Regions from separate parts of the Streptomyces sp. JLYT201 genome, predicted to be linked through region 2. Evidence: riboswitches for the same ligand, from Rfam matches in the RefSeq annotation. Region 2 holds a riboswitch; each other region holds the start of a gene.
The links. Region 2 has a riboswitch for cobalamin ahead of AC5WAM_RS29855 (ABC transporter substrate-binding protein). Riboswitches for the same ligand answer to the same signal wherever they lie in the genome.

Region 1 (3,199 bases), 6.6 Mb from region 2:
TCGGCACATGCGCATCGTGTCCCTGCTCCCCGCCGCCACCGACGTCGTCGCCGAACTCGGCCTGCTGGAGGGGCTCGTCGGGCGCACCCACGAGTGCGACTGGCCGCCCCGGGAGGCGGCGGCCGTCCCCGTGGTGACCGGTGCCGATCTGGACCAGGACGCCTTGAGCAGCCGTGAGATCTCCGACGCGGTGGGCGGGTCGGCGCACTCCGGGTCCTCGCTGTACTCCCTCGACACCGAGGCGCTCGCGGCCCTGCGCCCCGATGTGGTCCTCACCCAGGACCTGTGCGACGTCTGCGCGGTCTCGTACGAGCGGGTCAGCCGCACCGTGCGGCTCCTGGACGCGGACACCCGCGTCCTGAGCCTGGAGCCGCGCACCCTCGACGACGTGCTGGACTGTCTGGTCACGGTCGGGGCCGTGCTCGGGGTGCGGGGGCGCGCCGCGTCGCGCCGGGACGAGCTGCGCGCCCGCCTCGACCGGGTGCGCGCCCTGACCGCGGGGCGTGCGCGGCCCCGGGTGGTCGCGATCGAGTGGCTGGATCCGCTGTGGCCGGCCGGGCACTGGGTGCCCGAGCAGATCGCCGCCGCCGGGGGCGAGCCGCTCCTCGCCGGGCCCGGCGAGCACACCGGGCCCATGACGTGGGACGCGGTGCGCGCGGCCCGGCCCGACGTGCTGCTCGTGCTGCCCTGCGGCTTTCCGCCCGAGCGGACGCTGCGCGAGACGGGCCTGCTCACCCGGCTGCCCGGCTGGTCGAAACTGCTCGCCGTCCGGTCGGGGCGCGTCTGGGTCCTGGACGGGCCCGCGTACTTCAACCGGCCGGGGCCGCGCGTGGTCCGCGGGGCGGAGGTGCTGGCCCACGTCCTGCACGGGGTGGGCGCCGGGGCGGCGGTGACCGCGGGCGAGGCGCGCCCGCTGCCCTGACCCGGGCGCGCCGCCCCGGCGCGGTGGTTCAGGACACCGCGCGGCGTCGCGGCGGGGTGAAGGCGTACAGGTCGAGGATCTCCGGCCGCGGAGCGACGCCGGGGCCCCCGGCGCGGACCCAGGCGACGATGTCCTCGGTCGCGTCCGCGTCGTTGACCAGGCCGAGCCACACCGGCCGGGCACCGGCCGCCCGGCCCTCGGCAGAGGGCTGGACCACGATGACGTTGGCCTGGTCGCACACGTCCAGGCAGGCGGAGACGCGTACGGGTGCCTCGGCCCGCAGGCGCGCGGTCTGTGCGGCGTGGTCGACGCCGGTCACCTTCGGACTGCCGCAGCAGCAGTCTCGGCAGACGACGACCCGGCAGGGCGCCGGTCCTGTGGCCGTGTCATGACTTCCTGCGGTGCCGGACGACTTCCGGGCCGGTCTTGCGGGCATGCCGCGTCCTGCCTCTCTCCGGGGAGATCCGCCCCGGTGTTGTGCGGAGGAGGCGACCGCGTGAGTCTCCTGGCTCTCGGGTCGCCGCTCGTCCCGGCTTTCCCACCCCCTGCGGGGCGGTGGCCGGTCGGGACGCGCTCGCCGATCACAGTGGCGGGACCGCGCCGGATTCACACCGGCTTCCTCGGACCGCCGTCGCCTTGTCGTCCGTCATCATTCCATCCGACTGCCCTCAGCTGCCCGGGGGTCCCGCTCCGGGACCTCGTCAGCCGCCGTACAGGGTCACCGGCAGGGCCTGGACGCTGTTGCTGACGAAGGACGGCAACGGCACCAACTCCGCGCGCGGCACGGCGAGCTCCATGTCCGGGAACCGCCCGAACAGGCCCGGCAGCGCGATGCCCGCCTCCAGACGGGCCAGGCCCGCGCCCAGGCAGTAGTGCGGGCCGTGGCCGAAGGAGAGGTGCTTCGGACGGGGCCGGGCGATATCGAACTCCTCGGCGTCGGGGCCGAATCGGTCGGGGTCCCGGCCCGCGGCCGCGTACGAGGCGAGGATGGCCTCGCCGCGCGGGATCACCACGTTTCCGACGGGGATGTCGTCGAGGGCGTAGCGCAGCGGGAAGTGCGCGACGGGCGGGTCCCACCGCAGGGTCTCCTCCACCACGGCGTCCCACGGCCGTTGCCCGGTGGTGACGGCGGCGCGCTGCTCGGGGTGGGTGAGCAGCGCCGCCGTCGCGTTGGTGATCAGGTTGAGGGTGGTGCCGTGGCCCGCGACGAGGACCAGGGTCAGGGTGCCGATCAGCTCCGGCTCCGAGAGCCGGTCGCCGTCGTCGCGCGCGGCGATCAGATGGCTGGTCAGGTCCTCCCCCGACCGCTTCCGCCGGTCGGCGACGAGGTCGGCGAGGAGTGCGTGCAGGCGTTGTTGGGTGGCGAGGGTCTCTTCGGGCGGGGTGACGCTGCTGGTCAGGCTCGCGGAGAGGTTCCGGAAGTCGTCGAAGCGCTCGTCGGGCACGCCGAGGAGGTCGCCGATCACCGCCATGGGCAGCGGATAGGCGAAGTGGCGGCGCAGGTCCACGGGATCGGTGCCGCCCTCGGCGAGGGCGTCGAGGAGGCTCTGGGTGATCGCCTCGACGCGGGGCCGCATCGCGGTGACGCGCCGCGCGGTGAAGGCCTGCGCGACGAGGTCGCGCAGCCGGCGGTGTTCCTCTCCGTCGGCGGTGGTCATGCCGCGGTTGGTGACCATGCCGATCAGCGGCCAGCCCTCCGGCACCTCCCCCGCCCGCAACGCGGACCAGTGCGCCGGGTCCTTTGCCGTACGGGGGTCCGCCAGGAGTTCCTGGAGGAGTTGGTGGCGGGTGAGGACCCAGGCGGGCAGTCCACCGGGGAGCCGCACGCGCACGGCGGGGCCGATCGCGCGGAGCCTCCGGTTCTCGCCGTGGAGGTCACCGGCGCTCGCGTCGAGGCGGAAGGGAGGGGGTTGGCTGTCCACGGGTCACCTCTGGCTGGGTCGACGAGGGAGCGAGCGTGGAGCGTGTGCGGGGACGGGCGTGGCGCGGGCGTGTGCTGTGCGCACCGTGCGCCGCACGCGGTGTGCGCCGTGCACGGCGTACGCGGGCGCCGTGCGGGGCGGCGTACGCGGAGCGGCCACTGGATCGTACGGTTCCGCGCGAGCCCGGAGAAGAGCGCGCGCGACGCCCGTGCGACGGTCCGTGGGGGCGTGCCCGGCCCGGGGCCTGACGGGTGTTCAGCCCGACGTGGCCGCGGGAGCGGGCTCGGCCTCGGTCTCCGGTTCCGCCTGCCGTGCGCGGTCGGCCGTGGCGCTGGCGACCGTCATCCGCAACGGG
Region 2 (3,199 bases):
GTGCCCGGCGCCCGCGAGGCCGTGCCTGGCCCGCACATGCGGTCACAATGGACGCATGGACACCGCCCGCCGCGAGTTCGTCCGCGTCCCGCTCCCGCCCGAGCAGGGCGGCAAGGTCGTGTCCGCCGTGGGCTACCGCACGAGCGGCGAGACGCCGGGCCTGCACCGCGGCCTGCCGTCGCCGTATCTGACGCTGATCTTCTCGCTCGACGGGCCCGTCGTCACCGGCTCCACGGCGGAGCGGGCCACCGGGCCCGACGCCGAGCGCACCGACATCGTCGTGGGCGGTCTGCACCAGAGCCCGGCGTACGTCGTGCAGCCCGAGCACCAGGCGGGCATCCAGCTCGCCGTGCACCCGCTCGCGGCCCGCTCGCTCCTCGGCCTCCCGGCCGCCGAGCTGACGGGACGGCTCGTCACCGACGGCACGGACGTCCTCGGCCGGATCGCCGCCGAGGTCCGCGAGCGGCTGTGCGAGGCCGACGGCTGGGACGAGCGGTTCGCCTGCCTCCACGCCTACTTGGCGCGCCGCGCCGCCGACGCCGGGCGCCTCGCCCCGGTGCGCCCCGAGGTCGCCGAGGCCTGGGCCTGGCTCGCCCGGCACCGGGGCGCGGGCACCCTGCGGGGCCTGGCCGCGCACGTCGCGCTCAGCGAGCGCCGCCTGACGGCCCTCTTCCGCGCCGAGACCGGCGTGACGCCCAAGCAGGCCGCCCGCCTGATGCGCTTCCAGCACGCGAAGGCGCGGGTCGTGCGCGCGGTCGTCGCGGGCGCGCCCGCCGACCTCGCCCGCGTCGCCGCCGACTGCGGCTACTACGACCACTCCCACCTGGTGCGCGACTTCCGCCAGTACACGGGCGCGAGCCCGACCGCCTGGCTGGCCGAGGAGTGCCGGAATATCCAAGCCGGGGGACACCGCGACGGCGAAGACTGAGAGGCATGAACACCACCGAAGCGGTACAGAGCACTCAGAACACCCCGAACCTCCGCGCCCCCGACGTCTGGCCCGCCTTCCAGGCCCACGACGCCCCCGCCCTCATCGACTTCCTCGTCACCACCGTCGGCTTCCTGCGCACCGCCGTGTACGAGGACGGCGGCCGCGTCGCCCACGCCCAGCTCGACTGGCCCGAGGGCGGCGGCGTCATGCTCGGCTCGTACGACCCGGAGTCGGCCGAGTGGTGCCTCAAGCCGGGGACGTTCGGTGCGTACGTCGTCACGGATCACGTCGACGCCCTCCACCGCCGCCTCAAGGAGGCGGGCGTGAAGGTCATCCGCGAGATCGAGGACCAGCCGTACGGCAGCCGCGAGTTCGCCGTCGCGGACCCGGAGGGCAACAAGTGGTCCTTCGGCACCTACCGCGGCGAACCGCGCCCCGAGCAGGGGTGACGTCCGCCCGGCCCGCGGCGGGGTGATAGCTTGCGCACGCCAGTCGCGCCCGCACCAGGGCCAGGGAATCCGGTGGGAATCCGGAACTGACGCGCAGCGGTGAGGGGGACGGGCGGGACCAGCGGCCACTGGATGTCACCGGACATCCGGGAAGGCGGCCCCGCCCGGACGAACCCGAGTCCGAAGACCTGCTGGCACCGCCGACCGCGCGCCGGGCGGCGGGGTTTCGCAGACCAGGCTCCGCGCATGAGCCATGAGACCCGGGAAGTCCTGTGCCCCCTCTCGCCCCTCGCGCACGCCGCGCGCCCGCCCGTCCCCGCAGCGCCGCCCCCGGCGCCCGCACCGCCCCCGGGGCGCGCCTGACCGCGCTGCTCGCGGCGGGCGGCCTGCTCCTGCTCACCGCCTGCGGCGGCGGCTCCGCGAAGCGCCAGGACGAGGGGGCCAAGGCCGCGGGCTACCCGGTGACGGTCACCTCCTGCGGCAAGAAGGCCGAGGTCACGGCCCCGCCGAAGCGGGCGGTCTCCCTCGACCAGGGCTCCACGGAGATCCTGCTCTCCCTCGGCCTCGCCGACCGCATGGCCGGCACCGGCACCTGGACCGACCCGGTCCTGCCCCGCCTGAAGAAGCAGAACGCGAAGGTCGAGCGCCTCGCCGACCGCTACCCGTCCCTGGAGAAGGTCCTCTCCAAGGAGCCGGACTTCGTCAGCGCGTCGTTCCTCTACACCGTCGGCAAGGGCGGCGTCGCCGACCGCGCCAAGTTCACCGAGCTCGGCGTCCCCGTCTACGTCTCGCCCACCGACTGCGCGGGCAAGGACAACGGCGGCGACGGCGACGGCACCCGCACCAAGACGCTCACCATGGACACCGTCTACGGCGAGATCCGCGACCTGGCCCGGGTCTTCCACGTCCAGGCGCGCGGCGAGCGCCTCGTCGCGGACCTCAAGTCCCGCGTGACCAGGGCGAAGCAGACGCTCAAGGCGTCCGACGCGTCCGTCCTGTACTGGTTCTCCGACTCCAAGGCGCCCTACATCGCGGGCTGCTGCGGCGCGCCCGGCGTCATCACCCGCGCCCTCGGCGTCCGCAACGTCTTCGCCGACACGCGCGCCGAGTGGCCCCAGATCAACTGGGAGACCGTGGCCGACCGCGACCCGGACGTCCTCGTCATCGGCGACCTCACCCGCAAGGCCCAGTCGGCCGAGAGCGCCCGCCAGAAGATCAGGTTCCTGGAGTCCAACCCCGTCACCAGGAACCTCACGGCCGTGAAGAAGAAGCGGTACGTGCTGCTCAGCGGCCAGGCCCTCAACCCGACGATCCGCACGGTCGACGGCATCGAGCAAGTCGCGGCGGGGCTGCGCGCGTTCGGCCTGGCCCGGTGAGCACGGCCGCACGCGAGCGGGCCCGCGGCGGCCCGCGCCTCCGGTCCGGCGCCTGGCGCGCGGCCCTGCTGTGGGCGGCGGGCCTGGTGGCGCTCCCGCTCTCGGTGGCCGTCGCCGTCACCATCGGCCCGGCCGACATCTCCGTACCGGACGTCTGGGCGGCGGTGGCTGCCCACCTCGGCTGGGGCGAGGCCGAGCTCACCCCGCTGCGCGACGGCATCGTGTGGAACCTGCGCATGCCGCGCACCCTGCTCGCGGGCGTCTGCGGGGCGGGCCTCGCCGTGTGCGGCGCGGTCCTCCAGTCGCTGCTGCGCAATCCGCTCGCCGACCCCTTCGTCCTCGGCGTGTCCTCCGGGGCGTCCACGGGCGCGGTGGCGGTGGTGGTCCTCGGGGTCGGCGGGGGAGCGGTGTCGGTCTCCGGCGGGGCCTTCGCCGGAGCCCTG
Region 3 (3,199 bases), 5.9 Mb from region 2:
TCCTCGACGCGCACGGGCCCACCGACTGGCGCGCCTGGGACACCCTGGCGACGGACTCCCGCGTCCTCGCGCTGCTGGGCCCCGCGGGTCCCGTACCGGTCGCCCGGGACGGCGAGATCGTCACCGCCGTCCTCGACCGCACCCCGTTCTACGCCGAGTCCGGTGGCCAGGACAGCGACGCCGGACGGCTCACCGGGGCCTCGCTGGAGGCCGAGGTGCTCGACGTGCAGCGGCCGCTGCCCGGCCTGGTGGCCCATCAGATCCGCGTCGCGGCAGGGGAGGTGGCCGTCGGCGACGCCGTGCACGCGGCCGTCGACCCCGAGTGGCGCCTCGGCGCGCGCCAGGCCCACTCGGGCACCCACGTGCTGCACGCCGCCCTGCGCGAGATCCTCGGCCCGACCGCCCTGCAGTCCGGCTCCTACAACCGCCCGGGCCAGCTGCGCCTCGACTTCCCCTGGCGCGGCGGCCTCTCCGCCACCGTCCGCAGCGAGGTCGAGGAGGCCGCCAACCGCGCCCTCCGCCGCGACCTGCCCGTCGGCGTGCGCTGGATGACGCTGCCCGAGGCCAAGGAGCTCGGCGCGCTCGCGCTGTTCGACGAGACGTACGGCGAGCGGGTCCGGGTGGTCGAGATCGGCGGCGCCTGGTCGCGCGAGCTGTGCGGCGGCACCCACGTCGAGCACGCCGCGCAGATCGGCGTCATCGCGCTGACCGCCGAGTCGTCGGTGGGCGCGGGCATGCGGCGCCTGGAGGCCGCGGTCGGCATCGAGGGCTTCGGCTACCTCGCGCGCGAGCGCGACCTCCTCGCCGGCATCGCCGAGCAGCTCCAGGCGCCGCGCGCCGAACTCCCCGACCGCGTCGCCGCGTTGCTCGCCCGGCTCAAGGCCGCCGACCGGGAGAACGAACGCCTGCGGCAGGCGGCCCGTGCCGCGCGCGCCGCCGAGCTCGCCGGGCGGGCCGTCGAGGTGGGCGGCGCGTACGTGGCCACCGCGACGGCCGAGGGCGACGCGGGCGCCGCGCGGGCCCTGGCCCTCGAAGTGCGCGGACGGCTGCGCCCCGAGCGGCCGGGCGTGGCCGCCGTGACCCTCTCCGGCGACAGGCCGGTGCTCGCCGTGGCGGTGAACGAGGCGGCACGGTCGGCGGGCCTGTCCGCGTCCGCCCTGGTCAAGCGGCTGCTCGGCGGCCGCGGCGGCGGCTCGGACGAGGTGGCGCAGGGCGCCGGGACGGACCGGGACGCGCTCGCGGCCGCGGTGGCCGGACTCCCCGGAGTCGTACGCGAGGAACTCGGCGCCTGAGCGCGGCGCGAGCAGCCACGACGGCCGTTCACCTGAGGTCCGTCGTGGCTGGTCGCGCGGCTCCCCGTGCCCCTTCGGGGGTGTCAGGGGTGCGGTAGGGGTTGGCCTCCGTGGACTTACTAGGACGTCCAAGTATATCGTCGTGACCAAGGCCCGCGGTGCAGGGAAGCCGGTGTGAATCCGGCACGGTCCCGCCACTGTGACCGGGGAGCGCGTTCCCGTGGAGGATCGACGCCACTGACGGAGAAGTCCGTCGGGAAGGCGGGGGAGCGCGCGCTGATCCGGGAGTCAGGATACCGGCCGCGGGGTGTTCCGTGTTGTCCACGAGGATGGAGCAGACACGCATGGCCCCGGTGCGCACCCGCGACCCTGGAGATCCGGACCTGCGAGCGGTGATCCCCGCTGCCTGACGGCTGTTCGGCGTGCCCTGTGGCGGCGCGCGGCCCAGCCCTGCCATCCCCGGACCGCACCTGACGAGAGAAGCAGGTCCCCATGGTCCGTGAACTGACCCATTTCATCGGCGGCGAGCACACCCCGGGAACATCGGGAACGCACGCCGACGTGTACGACCCCAACACCGGTGACGTCCAGGCACGCGTACCGCTCGCGCACCGCGCGGACACCGAGGCGGCGATCGCGAACGCCGCGAAGGCGCAGCCCGCCTGGGGCGAGTGGAACCCGCAGCGCCGCGCCCGCGTCCTGCTGCGGTTCCTCCAGCTCGTCGAGGACGAACGCGACGCCCTCGCGCACCTGTTGTCGTCCGAGCACGGCAAGACCGTCGCCGACGCGCACGGCGACCTCCAGCGCGGTCTGGAGGTCGTGGAGTTCGCCGCGGGCATCCCGCACCTGCTCAAGGGCGAGTTCACCGACAACGCCGGAACCGGCATCGACGTGCACTCGCTGCGCCGCCCCCTCGGCGTCGTCGCCGGGATCACGCCCTTCAACTTCCCCGCGATGATTCCGCTCTGGAAGGCCGCGCCCGCGCTCGCCTGCGGCAACGCCTTCGTCCTCAAGCCCTCCGAGCGCGCCCCCTCCGTCCCGCTGCGTCTGGCCGAGCTGTTCCTCGAAGCGGGCCTGCCGCCGGGCGTCCTGAACGTCGTCAACGGCGGCAAGGAGGCCGTCGACACGCTCCTGGAGGACCCGCGCGTCAAGGCGCTCGGCTTCGTCGGCTCCACGCCGATCGCCGCGCACGTGTACGCCACCGCCGCCGCGCACGGCAAGCGCGCCCAGTGCTTCGGCGGCGCCAAGAACCACATGATCGTGATGCCGGACGCGGACCTCGACAGGGCCGTCGACGCGCTGATCGGCGCGGGCTACGGCTCCGCGGGCGAGCGCTGCATGGCGATCTCCGTGGCCGTCCCGGTCGGCGAGGCCACCGCCGACGCCCTGGTGGCCCGCCTCAAGGAGCGCGTCGGTTCGCTGCGCATCGGCCGCTCCGACGACCCCGAGGCCGACTTCGGGCCGCTGGTCGGCCGCGACGCCGTCGAGCGCGTCCGCGCCTACGTCGACCTCGGCGTCGAGGAGGGCGCCGAACTCGTCGTCGACGGCCGTGACGTCACCCTGCCCGGCCACGAGGGCGGCTTCTTCGCGGGCGCCTCGCTCTTCGACCGCGTCACCCCGGACATGAGGATCTACCAGGAGGAGATCTTCGGCCCCGTCCTGTCCGTCGTACGGGCCGCCGACTACGAAGAGGCGCTGCGGCTGCCCACCGAGCACCCCTACGGCAACGGCGTCGCGCTCTTCACCCGCGACGGCGACACCGCCCGCGACTTCACCCGGCGCGTGGACACCGGCATGGTCGGCGTCAACGTCCCCATCCCGGTCCCCGTCGCCTACCACACCTTCGGCGGCTGGAAGCGCTCCGGATTCGGCGACCTCAACCAGCACGGCCCCGACGCCATCCGCTT

Region 1: linked by a shared signal. The riboswitch ahead of AC5WAM_RS02055 ((2Fe-2S) ferredoxin domain-containing protein) and the one ahead of AC5WAM_RS29855 (ABC transporter substrate-binding protein) in region 2 are both predicted to bind cobalamin.
Region 3: linked by a shared signal. The riboswitch ahead of AC5WAM_RS04935 (CoA-acylating methylmalonate-semialdehyde dehydrogenase) and the one ahead of AC5WAM_RS29855 (ABC transporter substrate-binding protein) in region 2 are both predicted to bind cobalamin.

The regions. Positions count from the first base shown of each region.
Region 1 covers NZ_CM182551.1:509,970-513,168, forward strand. The annotation lists gene AC5WAM_RS02050 (cobalamin-binding protein) at 8-922, shown strand; gene AC5WAM_RS02055 ((2Fe-2S) ferredoxin domain-containing protein) at 951-1,358, opposite strand; cobalamin riboswitch at 1,422-1,543, opposite strand; gene AC5WAM_RS02060 (cytochrome P450 family protein) at 1,624-2,844, opposite strand; gene AC5WAM_RS02065 (MFS transporter) at 3,100-3,199, opposite strand, start outside.
Region 2 covers NZ_CM182551.1:7,064,647-7,067,845, forward strand. The annotation lists gene AC5WAM_RS29845 (helix-turn-helix domain-containing protein) at 56-928, shown strand; gene AC5WAM_RS29850 (VOC family protein) at 934-1,380, shown strand; cobalamin riboswitch at 1,404-1,590, shown strand; gene AC5WAM_RS29855 (ABC transporter substrate-binding protein) at 1,740-2,756, shown strand; gene AC5WAM_RS29860 (FecCD family ABC transporter permease) at 2,753-3,199, shown strand, end outside.
Region 3 covers NZ_CM182551.1:1,146,898-1,150,096, reverse strand. The annotation lists gene alaS (alanine--tRNA ligase) at 1-1,292, shown strand, start outside; cobalamin riboswitch at 1,432-1,611, shown strand; gene AC5WAM_RS04935 (CoA-acylating methylmalonate-semialdehyde dehydrogenase) at 1,785-3,199, shown strand, end outside.